DNA from 3 places in the Streptomyces sp. NPDC060198 genome. Region 3 is predicted to be linked to each of the others. Evidence: riboswitches for the same ligand, from Rfam matches in the RefSeq annotation. Region 3 holds a riboswitch; each other region holds the start of a gene.
What was found. A riboswitch is a leader RNA that binds a small molecule or an ion and turns the genes downstream of it on or off. The one in region 3 is predicted to bind thiamine pyrophosphate.
Positions count from the first base shown of each region.

Region 1: linked by a shared signal. The riboswitch ahead of thiO (glycine oxidase ThiO) and the one ahead of thiC (phosphomethylpyrimidine synthase ThiC) in region 3 are both predicted to bind thiamine pyrophosphate.
Region 2: linked by a shared signal. The riboswitch ahead of ACFWEP_RS31330 (purine-cytosine permease family protein) and the one ahead of thiC (phosphomethylpyrimidine synthase ThiC) in region 3 are both predicted to bind thiamine pyrophosphate.

Region 1 covers NZ_JBHWZJ010000288.1:689-8,651, forward strand. The annotation lists gene bfr (bacterioferritin) at 1-217, opposite strand, end outside; gene ACFWEP_RS26625 (sulfite oxidase-like oxidoreductase) at 371-1,003, shown strand; gene ACFWEP_RS26630 (deoxyribonuclease IV) at 1,074-1,937, opposite strand; gene pknB (Stk1 family PASTA domain-containing Ser/Thr kinase) at 1,940-3,883, opposite strand; gene ACFWEP_RS26640 (thiazole synthase) at 4,017-4,811, opposite strand; gene thiS (sulfur carrier protein ThiS) at 4,814-5,056, opposite strand; gene thiO (glycine oxidase ThiO) at 5,053-6,282, opposite strand; TPP riboswitch at 6,280-6,391, opposite strand; gene ACFWEP_RS26655 (NAD(P)/FAD-dependent oxidoreductase) at 6,485-7,723, shown strand; gene ACFWEP_RS26660 (Rv2175c family DNA-binding protein) at 7,869-7,963, shown strand, end outside.
Region 2 covers NZ_JBHWZJ010000448.1:112-4,860, forward strand. The annotation lists gene ACFWEP_RS31325 (glycoside hydrolase family 76 protein) at 1-1,161, opposite strand, end outside; TPP riboswitch at 1,407-1,500, shown strand; gene ACFWEP_RS31330 (purine-cytosine permease family protein) at 1,491-2,900, shown strand; partial or broken gene ACFWEP_RS31335 (phosphocholine-specific phospholipase C) at 3,081-4,749, shown strand, end outside.
Region 3 covers NZ_JBHWZJ010000058.1:34-5,411, forward strand. The annotation lists gene thiC (phosphomethylpyrimidine synthase ThiC) at 6-1,796, opposite strand; TPP riboswitch at 1,789-1,921, opposite strand; gene ACFWEP_RS10715 (YibE/F family protein) at 1,993-3,318, shown strand; gene ACFWEP_RS10720 (SsgA family sporulation/cell division regulator) at 3,354-3,791, opposite strand; gene ACFWEP_RS10725 (IclR family transcriptional regulator) at 3,893-4,663, opposite strand; gene ACFWEP_RS10730 (DUF5326 family protein) at 4,991-5,212, opposite strand.

The DNA.
Region 1 (7,963 bases), on a different contig from region 3:
GCTGGTAGTTCGGGAGGCCGTCGAGGAAGAGGATCCGGTCGGTCAGGATCTCCGCGTGCTTCATCTCGTCGAACGACTCGGCCCGGGTGTACTTGGCGAGCTTCGTCCAGCCGAAGTTGTCCTGCATCTTCGCGTGCAGGAAGTACTGGTTGATGGCAGTCAGTTCGGCAGTCAGCTGTTCGTTCAGGAACTCGATGACCTCGGGGTCGCCCTGCATCGCAGAGGCTCCTTCCAACCGGTGTACCGGACAGTTGCGCAGATCCTCGCACCGCACCCCCGGGGCGTCCAGTAAGTGCATGCTTAGTACGAGTTGCGCCATTCGCTTCGTCCCTGGTCATCACCACCCCTGCCTGTCTGTCACCATGGAGGCATGGGTCAGCCGGAAAGTGAGGGGTACCGCGCAGCGGGGCAGTCCGAGCTCCCGCCGGGCCAGCGACTGCAACGCGGGTGGCCGGTGACCCACTACGGTCCTGTACCCAAATTCCGCCCCGAACGCTGGGAATTCCGGGTCTTCGGAGCCACCGCCGACGGCGAGAAGCGCTGCTGGAACCACGAGCAGTTCTCGGAACTCCCCTTCTCCTCGGTCGTCGCCGATCTGCACTGCGTGACCAAGTTCTCCATGCTGGGCTCCGAGTGGGGCGGCGTGCCCGCCTCCGTCGTCCTCGGTCTCGCCCCGCCCGCCGCCGACGTCACCCATGTGATGGTGTGGGCCGAGTACGGCTTCTCCTCGAACCTCCGGCTCGCCGACTTCGCCTCGGAGCGCACCCTCTTCGCCACCCACAAGGACGGCGAACTCCTCACCGCCGAGCACGGCTTCCCGCTGCGCCTGGTCGTCCCGCACCTGTACGCCTGGAAGGGCCCGAAGTGGGTCCGCGGCATCGAGTACATGACGGCCGACCGACGCGGTTTCTGGGAGGAGCGCGGCTACCACAACATCGGCGACCCGTGGAGCGAGCAGCGCTACTCCTACCAGGAGAAACCCGGCGACGGCCCGGAGCTCTGAGCCCCGGGCTCCGAGCCGGTGGCGTCCGAGACCGTGGGGTCCGAGCCCGCGACCCGGTCCCCGCCGGGGCTCAGGAGCCCGCGGAGGCCCGCAGTTCCTTGAGTCGCGCCACGTCCGCCGTGTGCCCCTCTTTCCCGCCCGGCGTCTCGATGACCAGCGGCACCCCGGCCGTCGCCGGGTGCGCGAAGAGCTCGCGGAACGGCTCCGCGCCGATGTGGCCCGCGCCGATGTTCTCGTGCCGGTCCTTGTGGGCGCCGGCCACGTCCTTGGAGTCGTTGGCGTGGATCAGCTTCAGCCGCCCCTCGCCGACCGTCTCCACCAGCAGGTCCAGGGTCTGCCGCATCCCGGACGGGCCCGCCAGGTCGTGGCCCGCCGCGTAGATGTGGCAGGTGTCCAGGCAGACGCCCAGCTTGGGGTGGGAGTCCAGCGCCTCGAAGTACGGCCCGAAGTCCCAGGTCCGCGAGCAGAGCGAGAAACCCTGTCCTGCGGTGGACTCCAGCAGGAGATCGGGATCGTCGTCGCGGGTCAGCTCGTCCAGCAGCGGGAGCATGTGGTCGCGCACCTGCGCGAGCGCCTGCTCCCGGGGCCGGCCGCCCGTCGCCGAGCCGGTGTGGACGACGACGCCCAGCGCGCCGATCTCGCGGGCCCGGCGCAGCGAGTGCCGCAGGGACTCCACGGACTTCTCCACGGTCGCCTCGGTGTGCGAGCCGAAGTTGATCAGGTACGGGGCGTGCACGTACACCGGCATGTCCCGGGCCGCGCACTCCTTGCGGAACAGCTCGTCCTGGTCGGGCTTCCCGGCCGGGGTGGCCCAGCCGCGCGGGTTCGCCACGAAGACCTGGACGGTCTCGGCCGCCAGTTCGTCGGCGTACGCGATGCCGGTCTTCACCAGTCCGCCGGCCACCGGGACGTGTCCGCCCACCGGGTTGCGCATGGTCACAGTCCCTTGGTCCTGATGGTGACGGTCGATCCCTCGGCCGCCCGGCCGCCGCCCTCGACGGACTGGCTGCCCACCGTGTCGCTGAAGGAGAGGAACGGCCGGTCGACCTTCACCTCGAACCCGGCGTCCTGAAGGATCTCCCGCGCCTCGTCCACGTCCTTGCCGGTGACGTCCGGCACCTCGATCATCCGAGGGCCCTTGGACACGGTGAGCTGGACGGTGTCCCCCTCGGCCGCCTCGGCGCCGGGGTCGGGGGTCTGCTCGGCGACGTCTCCGGCCACCTCGGGGGAGTTGATCCGGCCGGGCTTCACCTCGGCCTTGAGGCCTTCCTCCTCCAGGGCCGCGGTGGCGTCCTCGACGGAGAGCCCGGAGACGTCCGGGACGTCGACGGGGGAGCCCTTGCTCACGACCAGCGCCACGGCGGAGTCCGGGTGGCGCCCGGTGCCCGCCCCGGGGTCGGTACGGATCACCTCGCCGCGCCCGACGTCCTCGCTGAACTCCCGGGTCACCATGCCCGGAGCCAGACCGGCCTCCTTCAGCGTCCGGCGCGCGTCGGCCAGGGAGGTGCCCTCCACGTCGGGGACCTCCACGATCTCCGGGCCGCGCGAGACGACCAGCTTGACCGATTCGTTGCCCCGGACCCGGTCGCCGGGCGCGGGATCGCTGCTGATCACCGAACCCCGGTCGACCGTGTCGCTGTAGGCCTTGTCGACGGACTTCACGTCGAGCCCGGCCTCGTCGAGCCGCTTCTCGGCAGCCTCCTGGGGCTGGCCGAGGAGCGAGGGGACCTGGGTGAACTGGCCCGAGTTGATGTACCAGACACCGCTGCCGACCAGCAGCACCACCACCAGGGCGGCGACCGAGGCCCAGACCCCGCGGCGAGGGCCGCCCCCGGACCGTTCCGCCCGTCCGGACCGCCGGGGCCGGGCGGGCGCGACCGAGGCGTTGGCCGTCGCGGGCATCTCCAGCCGGCTCGTCCGGTGGGTGGTGCCCCGGTCCTCGGGGACGGCGCGCGGCAGCACGCTCGTACGGTCCTCGGCTCCGACGGAGCCGACCGGGGTGAGCGCCTGTGGCGGGGCGGCGTCCAGCTCGGCGTCGCTGAGCAGGGCCCGGGCTTCGAGGGTCTCGGAGAGCAGCACCACCGCGTCCTGCGCGCGGGCCCGGGCGTCGCGCGCGGTGGCCCCCGCGACCAGCGCGTCCAGCGCCGGGGAGAGCCCGGGCACGGCGGCGGACGGCGGGGGGACGTCCTGGTTGAGGTGCTGGTAGATGATCTGGGCGGCGTTCTCGCCGGTGTACGGCTTGGTGCCGGTCAGCATCTCGTACAGCACCACACCGCAGGCGTACACGTCCGAGCGGGTGTCCGCCGTGCCGTGCTCGATCTGCTCCGGAGCGAGGTAGGAGACCGTGCCCAGCAGGGAGCCGGTGGTGTCGGTGGCGGTGCCGACCGCGCGGACCAGCCCGAAGTCGGCGACCTTCACCCAGCCGTCGTCCCCTATCAGGACGTTCTCCGGCTTCATGTCGCGGTGCACGAACCCGGCCCGGTGCGCGGCGCCCAGCGCGGCCAGCACCGGCTCCAGGATGTCGAGCGCGGCGCGCGGCTGGAGGGCCCCGCGGTCCCGCAGCACCTCACGGAGCGTGCAGCCCGCGACGTACTCCATGGCGAGGTAGACGTAGGCGCCCTCGGCGCCCTGGTCGAAGACGGACACCACGTTGGGGTGCGCGAGGCGGGCTACCGACTTCGCCTCACGGATGAAGCGTTCGACGAAGGAGGCGTCGGCCGCGAGTGCGGGGTGCATCACCTTGAGGGCGAGCACCCGGTCGAGCCGGATGTCCACGGCCCGGTAGACCGTGGCCATCCCGCCCACCGCGATGCGCGCCTCGACGCGGTAGCGGCCGTCGAGCAGCCGTCCGAGCAGCGGGTCCTGGAGGGTCGTGTCCACCCGACGAGTCTACGAGCCGCCGCGGACACCCCGGGCGCCCCGGAGCGGGCCCGGGGCCGTATCGCAGCCGAGCCGTGACACGCCGGACCGTTCGGAACGCCGGGCGCTCCGGTCGGAACGTCGCCCGCTCCGGTCAGAAAGCAGGCCGCTCCGGGTCCAGGACCGCCCGGCCCTCCACCGGGGAGGAGGCCCGGGCGAAGTGCCGGCGGGGGATGCGGCCCGCCCGGCGGGCCAAACGGCCGCCGTCCACCGCGTGCCGCATCGCCGACGCCATCAGCTCCGGCTCCTGCGCCCGGGTCACCGCCGAGGCGAGCATCACGGCCGCGCACCCCAGCTCCATCGCCAGAGCCGCGTCCGAGGCGGTGCCCGCCCCCGCGTCCAGGATCACCGGGACCCCGGCCCGCTCCACGATCAGCTCGAAATTGTGCGGGTTGCGGATGCCGAGCCCGGAGCCGATGGGCGAGCCGAGCGGCATGACCGCCGCGCAGCCCACGTCCTCCAGCTTCCGTGCGAGGACCGGGTCGTCGTTGGTGTAGGGCAGCACGGTGAACCCGTCGTCGACCAGGATCTCCGCCGCGTCCAGCAGCTCGACGGGGTCCGGCAGCAGGGTCCGCTCGTCGGCCACCACCTCCAGCTTGACCCAGTCCGTGCCGAGGGCCTCCCGGGCCAGCCGGGCGGTCAGCACCGCCTCACCCGCGGTGAAGCAGCCCGCCGTGTTGGGCAGCACCCGGATCGAGAGGCGCTCCAGCACGGAGAGGACCGAACCCTGCACGGTGGGGTCCAGCCTCCGCATCGCGACGGTGGTCAGCTCGGTGCCGGACGCGACGAGAGCCCGCTCCAGCACGTCCAGGCTGGGGGCGCCGCCGGTACCCATGATCAGCCGGGACGAGAACTCGTGTCCGCCCAGGTGGAAGAGATCGTCGGACATGGTCAGCCTCCCTGCACCGCGGTGAGGACCTCGACGCGGTCGCCCCCGGCGAGCGGGGTGGTGTCCCACGCCGAGCGCGGCACCACGCTCTCGTTGACGGCGGCGGCGACCCCCGAGGGCGCCCGGGTCAGGGACGCCAGGAGGGCGCCCAGGGTGGTGCCGGCGGAGACCTCGCGCGGGTCACCGTTGACGGAGACGGACACCCCGGCGGTCACGTCGGCCGGTCCGGCCAGGTGGTCGGTCATGCGTACTGCTCCTCGCGCGCGGGGACGGTGGGGGTGGTGAAGCGGCCGGCCGCGAACGGGCGGGCCACCTCCGGCAGCTCGCCGGTGGTCAGCACGTGCGCCATGACGTCGCCGGTGACGGGGGTCAGCAGCACCCCGTTGCGGTGGTGGCCGGTGGCGACCAGCAGGCCCGGCAGCGCGGTCGGGCCGAGCACCGGCGCGTTGTCCGGGGTGGCGGGACGCAGCCCGGCCAGGGTCTCGGTGAGCGGGAGTTCGGTGATGCCCGGTACCAGCTCGTGGGCGTCGCGCAGCAGCTCGTACACCCCGCCCGCCGTCACCGTGGTGTCCCAGCCCATCTCCTCGCTCGTCGCGCCGACGACCAGCTCGCCGTTCTCGCGCGGTACGAGGTACAGGTCCTGGCCCCGCACCACCGCGCGCACGGTCCGGCTGAGGAAGGGGGCGTACGCCCCCGGCACGGCCATCCGCAGCACCTGGCCCTTCACCGGGCGCACCGGCGGGGCGACGCCCTCCGGCAGCCCGGGGAGCCTGCCGCTGAGGCTCCCGGCGGCCAGCACGACCTGCCCGGCCGAGACCGCGGTGGCGTCCGCGAGCAGCGCCCCGGACGCCCGGCCGCGCGCCACCTCCAGCCGCTCGCAGGGGCTGCGGTGGAAGACCACCCCGGCCCGCTCGCAGGCCGCCAGCAGTGCCGCCGCCAGTCGGCGGGGGTCGACCTGGTGGTCGCCGTCCACCCGCAGCCCGCCCCGTACGCCCGGCGCCAGCATCGGCTCCAGCCGCCGGCATTCGCGCCCCGAGAGCCACTGCGAGTCGAGCCCGGACCGCTCCTGGAGGGCGTGCAGTTCGCGCAGGTGCGCCCGGTCGTCGGAGTCCAGCGCCACCGCGAGGGTGCCGCAGGCGCGGAAGCCGGTCTCCCGGCCGCTCACAGCCTCCAGCTCCGCCACGAACTCCGGGTAGCGGGCCGCGGAGGCGAGGTTGAGCCCGAGCAGCATCTGCTCGCCGTAGTGGAGTTCGGTGACGGCGGCCAGCATCCCGGCCGCCACCCGCGCGGCGCCGCCGCCCGGTTCCGGATCGACGACCGCCGTCCTCAGCCCCGCCTGCGCGGCCCGCCAGGCGGTCACCAGGCCGATGATGCCGCCCCCGACGACGAGCACGTCGTACGAGGGCCCCCGGCGGCCGGCGCCGGTCGTGCTCGCGTCCTCGGCGGCCGTCGGTTCCCGTGAAGCACGCATGGATGTCCAGCCCCTCCCTTCGCCGGCATGACCCGGATCAGGTTCGTACGGTCGGAGGCCGCCAGCCTCCCTCTCAGCCCGGTTCGTCCGGGCTCCCGCGAGTGTCTTTGCCCGGCCACCCTAGTTGTTCGGTCCATGGAGGCGCCGCACGGGCCTGCCGACCCCGTGAACTGGCGGAGCGTCAGGTCCTTAGGGTGGGTACGTGAGCGAACAGAGCGACCAGCGGGCGCCGGAGCACGGCGTCGTCATCGTCGGAGCGGGCATGGCGGGGGTACGGACCGCCGTGGCGCTGCGGGACGAGGGGTACACCGGGCCCGTCACCCTGATCGGAGCGGAGCCCCACCAGCCCTACGACCGGCCGCCGCTCTCCAAAGCCGTACTGCTCGGCACCGCCGAACACTCCGCCTTCGACATCGACTTCGAGGCCCTCGGCGTCCGCCTGCGCCTCGGGCTCTCCGTCGAGGGCCTGCGTCCCGCCGACCGGGAGGTGGACACCGAGGCCGGCCCGGTGCCGTACGACGTGCTGGTCCTCGCCACCGGAGCCGAACCCCTGACGCTGCCCGGCTCCGAAGGGGTCCCCGGCGTCCACCTGCTGCGCACCCTGGACGACGCGGCGCGGCTGCGGCCCGTCCTCGCCGCGAAGCACGACGTCGTCGTGGTCGGCGCGGGCTGGATCGGCGCCGAGTTCGCCACCGCCGCCCGTGCCGCCGGCTGCGCGGTCACCGTCGTGGAGGCCGCCGCCCGCCCGCTCGCCGGGGCACTGCCCGCCGAGGTCGCCGCCCCCATGGCCGACTGGTACGCCCGCGCCGGCGCCACGCTCCTCACCGGCGCCCGGGTCGACCGCGTCGAGCCGGGCGCCGTGGTCCTCGCCGACGGACGCAGGCTCCCGGCCGGCGCGGTGGTCGTCGGCATCGGCGCCCGCCCCGCCACCGGCTGGCTCGCCGGCTCCGGCATCGCGCTCGGCCCGGACGGATCGGTCATCGCCGATGCCGCGCTGCGCACCTCGGTGCCCGGGGTGTACGCGGTCGGGGACTGCGCCTCGTACCCCTCCGCGCGCTACGGCGCACGCCTGCTGGTCCACCACTGGGACAATGCGCTCCAGGGCCCGCGCACCGTCGCGGCGGGCATCACGGGGCCGGCCGCGGAGGGCGCGGCCGCGGAGCCGTACGACCCGGTGCCGTACTTCTGGTCCGAGCAGTTCGGCCGCTTCGTCCAGTACGCCGGGCACCACGCGGACGCCGACACCCTGCTGTGGCGCGGCGACCCGGCCGACGAGGAGTGGACCGTGCTCTGGCTGCGCGACGGCGCGCTGGTCGCCCTGCTGGCGGTCGGCCGTCCGCGCGATCTCACCCAGGGGCGCAAGCTCGTCGCCTCGGGCCGGACGGTCGATCCCGAGCGGGCCGCCGACCCCTCCGTACCCCTGAAGTCAGCCGTCCGCTGAGTCTCCGCCCGGGATCCGCACCGGCCGCGCGCACCCGGCCGGCCCCCGCCGGGCCCCGGCGCGACCTGCGCGGACGCCATCCTGACAGGGTCCGTACGGTCGGCCCGGCTACCGGCTGTCGGTCCCAGATGGCACGCTTGTCCTCGTGACCCAGATTGACGCAAAGATCGATGCTCTCGTCCCTGCCTGGCTCCACCTCCCCGACATCGCGGAACTCCTCGACGTCGAGGTGACGCGTGT
Region 2 (4,749 bases), on a different contig from region 3:
CGGCCAGGCCAGCACCGCGAAAATCTGTACGGCGGCGGCCTGTTCGATGGCCTGGGTGGCCCCGTCCTCGGCGAACCGCATCAGGCCGGTGGCGCTGTCCCGCTGCTCGGACCAGATGTGGTCCGCGTAGTCGGCCATCGCCCGTCGGTAGGCGGATCCGCCCGTCACCGACTCCAGCAGCAACAGGTTCTTGAAGAAGATCGAGTTGAAGAAGACGGGCTGGGTCAGCAGCCTGCCCTCGGTCACGAAGTGGGCGTACGCGGCTTCGGCCGTACTCCGGGCCTGATTCAGGTAGGTGCGGTCGCGGGTCGCCCCGTACAGCAGGGTGCCGACGCCGACCGGGACGCCCTGGTTGTAGGACCAGATGGTCCGGTCGACCGTGCCGGCGAGGTCGAGGTTGTCCCAGTAGAGGTGCTCGGGCGTCCGCAGGTGGGTGTTGGTCCAGTCGTAGAACCACCTGGACGACTCCAGATAACGGGACTTGCCGGTGATCTGGTGCAGGCGCAGGCCGAGTTGGGCGCCGGGCATGTTGGAGACCGTGTTGCGGCAGTGGTTCCAGTCGGCCTGGGTCCAGAACACCCCACCGGGGGCGGGGTGTTCCGCGTCGGTGTCCCAGCCCGACTCGACCAGCGCGAAGATCTCCCGCGCGCGGCGGAGCGCGGCGCGGTCGCCGGTCTGCAGATGCAGCTGGGACTTGGCCAGCCCCACCCACTCGTTGTCGTCGTAGAACATGTCGCCGCCGTCGCCGTGCGGCGCGACCGGATAGGAGTCGTAGCCGGCGAGCCCGGTGGTGCCGCCCGAGGCGTTCCAGTACAACTCCTGCGCCTTGGCGCGGACGGCCAGATCCGGTGCGTGGCGGGGATCCACGAAGGCCAGGTCGAGGGCTGCGACATGGACCTGGGACAGCGGCCATTCGTAGGAGTACGGGCGGTCGTCGACGGCGACCGGGTACTGCTCGCGAACGAGCCCGGTGCCGTCCGCCACGTCGAAGTACTTCTCCAGAGCGCGGTAGGTGACGTGGGCCCGCGAGAGGGAGGCCGAGGCGGACCGACTGCCGGCCGGGCCCGGCGCGGCGGACGCGGTGGCAGCGGTCGCGGGCGCGGCGGCCAGGGCGGCCAGAGAGGCGCCGAGGACCTGACGGCGTGAGGGGGACCAGCGCATACGGAGCTCTCCTGTTCGAGGTGCGACGCAGGGTGCGGGGTGTCCGACAGTGCTCGACAACGTTGTCACCGGGGTGCGGGAACGTCAACGGCCAGGACGGAAAAGGGTGGACCGTGATCACTTCCGGCCCGCGCGCCCCGGCGGGTCCCGCATCTCGCGCCTCGCGCCGACCGTTCTCCCGGTGATCGTGCTTCGGTCGCCCCCGCTGACCTGCCCCGGGCCGCCGTCCGGCTATCCTGACCGGCGAACCGGACACGGGGTGCCCCACGAGGGGCTGAGATCACACCCGTCGAACCTGAACCAGCTAGCACTGGCGGAGGGATGTCTTCATGGCATTGCCATATGCGCAGAACGACCCTGCGGTCGCGGAGCGGGAGGCTCCGTACTCGCGGACCGCCTTCGGTGGCCGCATGCCCACCGCACCCGGCGATCTGCGGATCGAGACCCACGGGATAGCCCCCGTCCCCGAGGACCGGCGTTACGGCGGCCCCGGTCGGCTCTTCACCGTCTGGTTCGCGCCCAACCTGACCATGACCGGCGTCTTCACCGGCACCGTCGGCATCGCGCTGGGCCTGGACTTCTCCACCGCGCTCGTCGCGGTCGTCCTCGGCACGCTCGTCGGGGCGGCGCCCACGGCCGCCCTCGGCACCTGGGGAAGCCGGACAGGAGTCGGTCAACTCCCGCTCGCCCGAATGGCGTTCGGCAGAGGAGTCGTACTGCCCGGAGCGTTGCAGTGGCTGTCCTCGATCGCCTGGGACGCGCTGATCGGCCTGTTCGGCGGGGACGCGCTGGCCCAGCTGTGCGGCTGGCCGTTCTGGCTGGGCGTGCTGGTCATGATGGCCGCCCAGGGGGGCCTCGGCGTACTGGGGTACGAGGCGATCCACCGGCTCCAGACCGTGATGACGTTCCTCCTGGCCGCCGCCTTCGCCGTGCTGGCCGTCAAACTGCTGGACGGAGTGCACCCCGCCGCCACCGGTGCCGCGCACGGCGGGGACCGGGCGGGCGCCTTCGTCCTGACGTTCACGATCGCGCTGAGCCTGTCGCTGTCCTGGGCCCCGTACGCGAGCGACTTCAGCCGCTACCTTCCGGTCGGTACCTCCCGCCCGCGAATGTTCTGGTGCACCCTGCTCGGCATCAGCGTCTCCTTCGTGGCAGTCCAGACGCTCGGCCTGTGGGGCGCGTCCGTCTTCACCGATCAGACCGCGCGGGGGATCGACACCCTGTTGGGCGGCGGCGCGCTCGGGGCGTTCGGCCTGCTCGCCGTGGTGCTCGCCGCGCTGTGCAGCAACGCCATGAACGACTACAGCGGTTCCCTGGCGCTGCAGACGATCGGGGTGCGCCTGCCGCGCCCCGTCGCCGCCGCGCTCGCCGCCGCGCTCGGTTTCCCGCTGGTGCTGTGGATGCACGCGGCCGACACCACGGCACGCTTCCAGAACGTGCTGCTCCTCGTCGGCTACTGGATCCCCGGCTTCGTCGCGATCGTGGCCGTCGACTGGTGGGCGAGGGCCAGGGCCCGCCGCGGTGCCCCGATCGACCTCGCCGCCGAGGGCGCCCGTGACCGGCCGTGGTGGCAGGCGGTCGCCGCCTTCGTGGTCGCCTTCGTCGCGGCGGTACCGTTCATGAGCACCGGCCTTTACGTGGGCCCGGTGGCGGAAGCCCTGCACGGGGCGGACCTCGCCTACGGCGTGGCGTTCCTCGTGGCCCTGTCCGTCTACGCCCCGCTACGCCTACGCTCCTGACGGACCGCCGGTCGCCTCGGAGACCGAACCGGCCGGGGCGGGGCGCCGGCCGTCTTCGGGGCCTTCCGTTCGCCAGGTGTACGGCGAGGTTTCACGAACCAGCCCCCGCCAGGTATCCGGGGAGCGCTGTCCTTGGGGCGACCTCGCTGTCCCCCCCCCATACCCCGGAGGCCGTCCCCCATGACAGAACTCGACCGGCGCAGGTTTCTGCGGATCGCCGGAGGTGCCGCGGCCTTCACGATGCTGAACGAGAGCATCGCGAGGGCCGCAGCCATTCCCGCGCAGGGCACCACCGGCACGATCCAGGACATCGAGCACGTCGTCGTGCTCATGCAGGAGAATCGTTCCTTCGACCACTACTTCGGGGCGATGAAGGGGGTACGAGGCTTCGGGGACCCCCGGCCCGTGCTCCAGGACAACGGCAAGTCCGTCTTCCACCAGTCCGACGGGACGAAGGACGTCCTCCCCTTCAACCCTCAGGTGGCCGACCTCGGGATGCAGTTCCTGGAGGGGCTGGACCACGTCTGGGCCGGCGGCCAGCAGGCGTACAACAACGGCAAGTACGACAGGTGGGTGCCGGCCAAGACGGCCACCACCATGTCGCACATGACGCGGAAGGACATCCCCTTCCACTACGCGCTCGCCGACGCCTTCACCGTGTGCGACGCCTACCACTGCTCCTTCATCGGAGCCACCGACCCCAACCGCTACTACCTCTGGTCCGGTCACACCGGCAACGACGGCACGGGCGGCGGCCCGGTCCTCGGCAACCAGGAGGCCGGTTACGGCTGGAAGACCTACCCCGAGCGGCTGGAGTCGGCAGGGGTCTCCTGGAAGATCTACCAGGACGTCGGCGACGGCCTGGACGCCGCAGGGTCCTGGGGCTGGATCAGCGACGCCTTCCGTGGCAACTACGGCGACAACTCCCTGCTGTACTTCAACAGCTACCGTGACGCCCAGCCCGGCAGCGCCCTGTACGAGAAGGCCCGCACCGGCACCGACGTCAAGGCGGGCGGCACGTACTTCGACCGACTGCGCGCGGACGTGGCCGCCGGGACCCTCCCGAAGGTCTCCTGGATCGCCGCTCCCGAGGCGTTCAGCGAGCACGCGAACTGGCCCACGAACTTCGGCGCCTGGTACATCTCGCAGGTCCTGGACGCACTGACGTCGAACCCGGCGGTCTGGGCCAAGACCGCCCTCTTCCTCACCTACGACGAGAACGACGGCTTCTTCGACCACGTGGTCCCGCCGTACCCTCCGGCCTCGTCCGCCTGGGGGCTGTCCACCGCCGACGTGACGAAGGACCTCTACCCGGGCGGCACGAGCTACGCGGCGGGCCCGTACGGGCTCGGTCCGCGGGTGCCGATGATCGTGGTCTCACCCTGGAGCAAGGGCGGTTACGTCTGCTCGGAGACCTTCGACCACACCTCGGTGATCCGCTTCCTGGAGAAGCGCTTCGGGGTGCGGGAGCCGAACATCTCACCGTGGCGCCGCGCCATCTGCGGGGACCTCACCTCCGCCTTCGACTTCAGGCGCGCGGACGGGGCACCCGCCGCTCTGCCCTCCACGGCCCGGTACGCGCCGCCGGACAAGAACCGCCACCCCTCCTACCACCCGACCCCGCCGGCCACCGGCACCCTCCCGAAGCAGGAGCCGGGATCGAAGCCGACCCGCGCGCTCGGGTACAGCCCCTACGTGGACGGCCGGGCCACCGTCTCCACCGGCAAGTTCACCCTGACCTTCTCCGGCGGACCGACGCTGGGCGCGCACTTCCACAGCACGTCGGGCAACCGTACGGACGGGCCATGGCCCTACAGCGTCGAGGCGGGCAAGACCCTCTCGGACACCT
Region 3 (5,378 bases):
GTGGTTCAGTCCGCGAGCGGAAGATAGACGCGGCTGCCCGAGGCCGCGAACTCCTTCGACTTCTCCAGCATCCCGGCCTCGATCTCCTGGGGAGTGGCGGCCGCGTCACCGCCGAACTGTTCGGTGATGCTCCGGCTGATCTTCATCGAACAGAACTTGGGCCCGCACATGGAACAGAAGTGCGCCGTCTTGGCCGGTTCGGCCGGCAACGTCTCGTCGTGGAAGGCGCGTGCGGTGTCCGGGTCGAGCGCCAGGTTGAACTGGTCCTCCCAGCGGAACTCGAACCGGGCGTCGGACAGCGCGTCGTCCCAGTCCTGCGCTCCCGGGTGCCCCTTGGCCAGGTCGGCGGCGTGGGCCGCGATCTTGTAGGTGATGACCCCGGTCTTCACGTCGTCCCGGTCGGGGAGCCCCAGGTGTTCCTTGGGGGTCACGTAACAGAGCATCGCCGTGCCCCACCACGCGATCATCGCCGCCCCGATCCCGGAGGTGATGTGGTCGTACGCCGGTGCGACGTCGGTGGTCAGCGGGCCGAGGGTGTAGAACGGCGCCTCCTCGCAGATCTCCTGCTGGAGGTCGATGTTCTCCTTGATCTTGTGCATCGGGACGTGCCCGGGGCCCTCGATCATCGTCTGCACGCCGTACCGCTTGGCGATCGTGTTGAGCTCGCCGAGCGTACGCAACTCGGCGAACTGCGCCTCGTCGTTGGCGTCCGCGATGGAGCCCGGCCGCAGTCCGTCCCCCAGCGAGTACGTCACGTCGTACGTCGCGAGGAGTTCGCACAGCTCCTCGAAGTTCTCGTAGAGGAACGACTCCTTGTGGTGCGCGAGGCACCAGGCCGCCATGATCGAGCCGCCCCTGGAGACGATGCCGGTCTTACGACGAGCGGTGAGCGGGACGTACGGCAGGCGCACGCCGGCGTGCACTGTCATGTAGTCCACGCCCTGCTCGGCCTGCTCGACGACCGTGTCCCTGTAGATCTCCCAAGTCAGCTCCTCCGCCCGGCCGTCGACCTTCTCGAGAGCCTGGTAGAGCGGGACGGTGCCGATGGGCACCGGGGAGTTCCGGAGTATCCATTCGCGGGTGGTGTGGATGTTGCGGCCGGTGGACAGGTCCATGACCGTGTCGGCGCCCCACCGGGTCGCCCAGGTCATCTTCTCCACCTCCTCCTCGATGGAGGAGGTCACGGCGGAGTTGCCGATGTTCGCGTTCACCTTCACCAGGAACCGCTTACCGATGATCATCGGCTCGATCTCCGGGTGGTTCACATTGGCCGGCAGCACCGCCCGGCCTGCCGCGATCTCCTCGACGACGACCTCCGGGTCGACGTTCTCGCGGATCGCGACGTACTCCATCTCGGGGGTGATCTCCCCTCGCCTGGCATACGCGAGCTGGGTGACGGGACGTCCGTCACGGCTGCGCCGGGGTCCCCGCGCGCCGCCGGGGAAGAGCGCGTCGAGGTTGCGCAGGCCGTCGCGCGAGGCGGGCGAGCGGCCGTCGTCCTCCGGCCGGACCGGGCGCCCCTCGTACTCCTCGGTGTCCCCCCGGCTCTCGATCCAGCCGCCGCGCACCGGGGCGAGGCCCCGGCGGACGTCGGTGGTGACGGCGGGATCGGTGTACGGACCGGACGTGTCGTAGAGCGTCACGTCCTCACCGTTGGTCAGGTGCACCTGACGGACCGGCACCCGGAGGCCGGGGCGCGAGCCCTCGACGTACCCCTTGTGCCAGCCGATGGACTTGTCCCCCCCGCCGTGCTCGTCAGAACTGGAGGCAGGCGTGATCGCGTCCGATGTGGTCATGAGACCTACTCCCTACGCCGGCATTACCCGGTAACAGGTTCGGCGGTCGGCGCAGCCTGTCCCGTGAGGAATCACGAGGTCAGCGCCCTCTCAGCCCGGTGCTCCGAGCTCCCGCGTGTGCAAAGGTGCCACCACGCTAGCGCCCGTCCGGCCGTGCTGACCAGAGGGCCTCCCCCGTTCTTGCGATGATCGCCCGGTGAACTCCTCCCAGGACCGTCCAGAACCTCAGGACCCCTCACACGGTCATACGCACAGCCATGGCCCGGCGGCGCCCGTCTCGACCCATCTGCGCAAGGTCATCGCATGCGTGCTGATCCCCTTCGCTGCGGCGGTGGTCGTCGGTCTGGTGGTGCTCTGGCCCGGCGGAACTCCCGCGCACGAGCGCACCGGTGTGGGCTTCGACCGCCAGACCGAGCAGGGAAAGGTGGTGAAGGTGGATCGGGTGGACTGCGCGGACGTCAACGCCGCCCAGGTACCCGCCACGGGTGACACGTCGACGGGCTCCGGCCCGGCCGCGGTGGAGGACGGCGACTGCAAGAAGGCCACCATCGAGGTGACCAGCGGCAACGACAAGGGTCGCACCTTCGCCGAGATCGTCCAGCCGGAAGCCTCACGACAGTTGAGAGAGGGTCAGGGTGTGGTCCTCGCGTACGCGCCGGACGCCCCGCACGACCTGCAGTACTCGGTCACCGACGTGGACCGGAAGCTTCCGATGGCGCTGTTGGCCGGAATCTTCGCCGTCGCCGTCGTGGTGGTGGGACGGTTCAAAGGCGTCATGGCACTCGTGGCACTCGCGGTGTCCTTCGCCCTGCTGACACTGTTCATCCTCCCCGCGATCCTGCAGGGCTCCAACCCGCTGCTCGTGGCGGTGGTCGGGGCGAGCGCGATCATGCTCATCGCGCTGTACACCTGCCACGGAGTGACCGCCCGCACCTCGGTGGCGGTCATCGGCACGCTGATCTCGCTGGTACTGATCGGGCTGCTGGGCTCGGTCTTCATCGGCTGGGCGGGACTGACCGGCAACACCGACGACAACACCGGCCTCATCCACGGCCTCTATCCGGACATCGACATGAGCGGTCTACTGCTGGCCGGTGTCATCATCGGTTCGCTCGGGGTCCTGGACGACGTGACGGTCACACAGACGTCGGCGGTGTGGGAGCTGCACCAGGCGAACCCGACCATGGGTGCGCGCGGGCTCTACCGGGCGGGCATCAGGATCGGGCGCGACCACATCGCCTCGGTGGTCAACACCCTGGTGCTCGCGTACGCGGGCGCGGCGCTGCCTCTGCTGCTGCTGTTCTCGATCGCGCAGAGCAGTGTCGGCACGGTCGCCAACAGCGAACTGGTGGCGGAGGAGATCGTCCGTACGCTCGTCGGCTCGATCGGACTGGTCGCCTCGGTGCCCGTCACGACGGCGCTCGCCGCTCTGGTGGTGTCCGCGGACCGCACAGGGCTCGGCGCGGAAGCCGAAGCTCCTGCACCCGTACGGACCGGGAGGGGCCGCCGCCGCAAGACGTGAGCGCGAGGCCCAAAAGCCAACGGGCTGACAGCCTGTCAGCCCGCGTTCTGTTCCTCGGCGAGGATCCTGCCGAGCGCTTCTTCGAGATTCCCGTCGAAGTCACCCTGCGTGTGCTCCTGCCCCAGTGGCACCAGCTTGTCCGTCCTGTCGAGAAACGCCACGAGCGGTGCCGTCCCGGCCCGGAACAGGGCCCGGTCCGCTCCGACCTGGAGCCGGATGTGCACGTCACAGAGCCCCTCCGGCTCGGTGGGACCGATGTGCACATCGCCGTCGCCGCTGGGGCTGTTGAGGCCGTCGAGCAGGAGCTCACGACCAAAAGCCCAGGTGACAGGGGCGTCACCCGGCAGGTGGAAGGTCATCCGGATCGCGTACGGATCGCTCACCTCGTACCGGAGCTCCACCGGAATACGGAACGAGAGCTCCTCCGAGACGAGGAAACTCATCATGACCTCTGCTTGAACCGACTCGCGCATCGTTCAACCCCGCAGTAGATGAATCTGGCCAGGAATGATCCCCCATGGCCCTATTGACGCCATCGTGGTGCACGCGATAGCAGATCACAAGGAGTGATTTTTCAGATACTGATAGAGAACACGAACGAACGCAAGAGCCGCGCCACTTCGCCACGTAGTTGTTCGACTGCGGGGAGCAACTGGTCCTGTCGGTCCAGGGGTAGAGAAATGGCCATCGCCGCGACGGCCGAACCTGCGGTGATGGGGATGGCGGCACAGACTGTTCCGAGTGCGTACTCCTGTCGCTCGATGACAGGTTTCATACGCTCCATCGAACGCAATCGCTCAAGTAGGACCGGGCGATCTCGCACTGAGTAACGGGTCAGCGGACGCACCGGATGGCGGAGCAGATGGTCCTCCCGCGCCTCCTCGTCGAGCTGTCCGAGCAGACACTGCCCCAGGGCGTGCGCGTGACCGGTCTCCGCGAAGGGGGCCCACTCGTCCACGGCCGGCGTCGCGGCGGAGTCTGCCACGGCGACCAGCTCGATCTCGCCCTCGCGGTAGACCGCGCAGTACACCGGAGCCCCCAGCTCGTCGCACCACCGCGCGAGGGAGTCGTTGAGCCTGCCGCGCCTGCTCTCCTCGGCCGCCCGGCCGGACATCCGCTCGGCAGCCGCGCCGAGGACGAAGACACCGTTCTCCCGGCGGAGGTAACCCTCGTGGGCCAGGGTGCGCAACAGGTGGTAGGTGGTCGGCAGAGGCAGGCCCGCTTCCCGCGCCAACTGCTTGGCGGGAGCGCCGTCCTGATGGGCGCCCACCGCTTCCAGCAGTCTCAGGGCCCGCTGGACCGAACCGATCAGCGTCGGAGCAGTGGTGGTCGATGCCGTGGTCACGGTCACCCCCAGGCATGGTGACGGGCGGTCAGCCCTCCCGTGGAGGCCGCCCCCACGGGCGTGCCGCGAGCTCGGGGCGGACTCTCGACTGTCGCGGAACCATTGGTCAGGATGGTGACGGACAGTTAATTCCCGGGCGGCGGCAGCGAAGCGCCACTGTAGCCGCCGGGGCCATTCGTGGGGCGGTTTCGGGCCTCGCTTAGCTCTGCCGGGCTAATCCGCGCCACTCTCCGTGACCATCGCGCCCGGTGGGCCTTCCCGGGCACACCGCACCGGGCGGAGGGACCGCTCGCGGGCACCGGGGTACGCACCCGGAGCGGCCCGCGTCTACCAGTCCTTCCCGGAGTCCGAGGAGGACGAGAGGAACCTCCGGACGACGAAGATCAGGCCACCGACGAGGATGACGAACAGCAGCACCTTGAAAAGCAGCGCGACCACGAAGGTCACCACGCTGGCGATCAGCCCGCCGAACACGACGATCGCGATCACCGGCACCGCGATCCACTTCACCCACCAGGGCATTCCCGCGAATATCTCCCGGACCGCCATCGTCCTTACCTCGTCTCTCGTGTCCTGCCCCGTCGGGCCGGGAATCCCCGCCCCTGGGCCCCGCCTCCCGGTTCCCGACTCCGATGCTAGAGCGGAAGCGGTGGCGCCGGGGGGCCCGCACCCCCCGGACTCCCCTGATCGATCCCCTAGGGAGCGGGGCCGGACC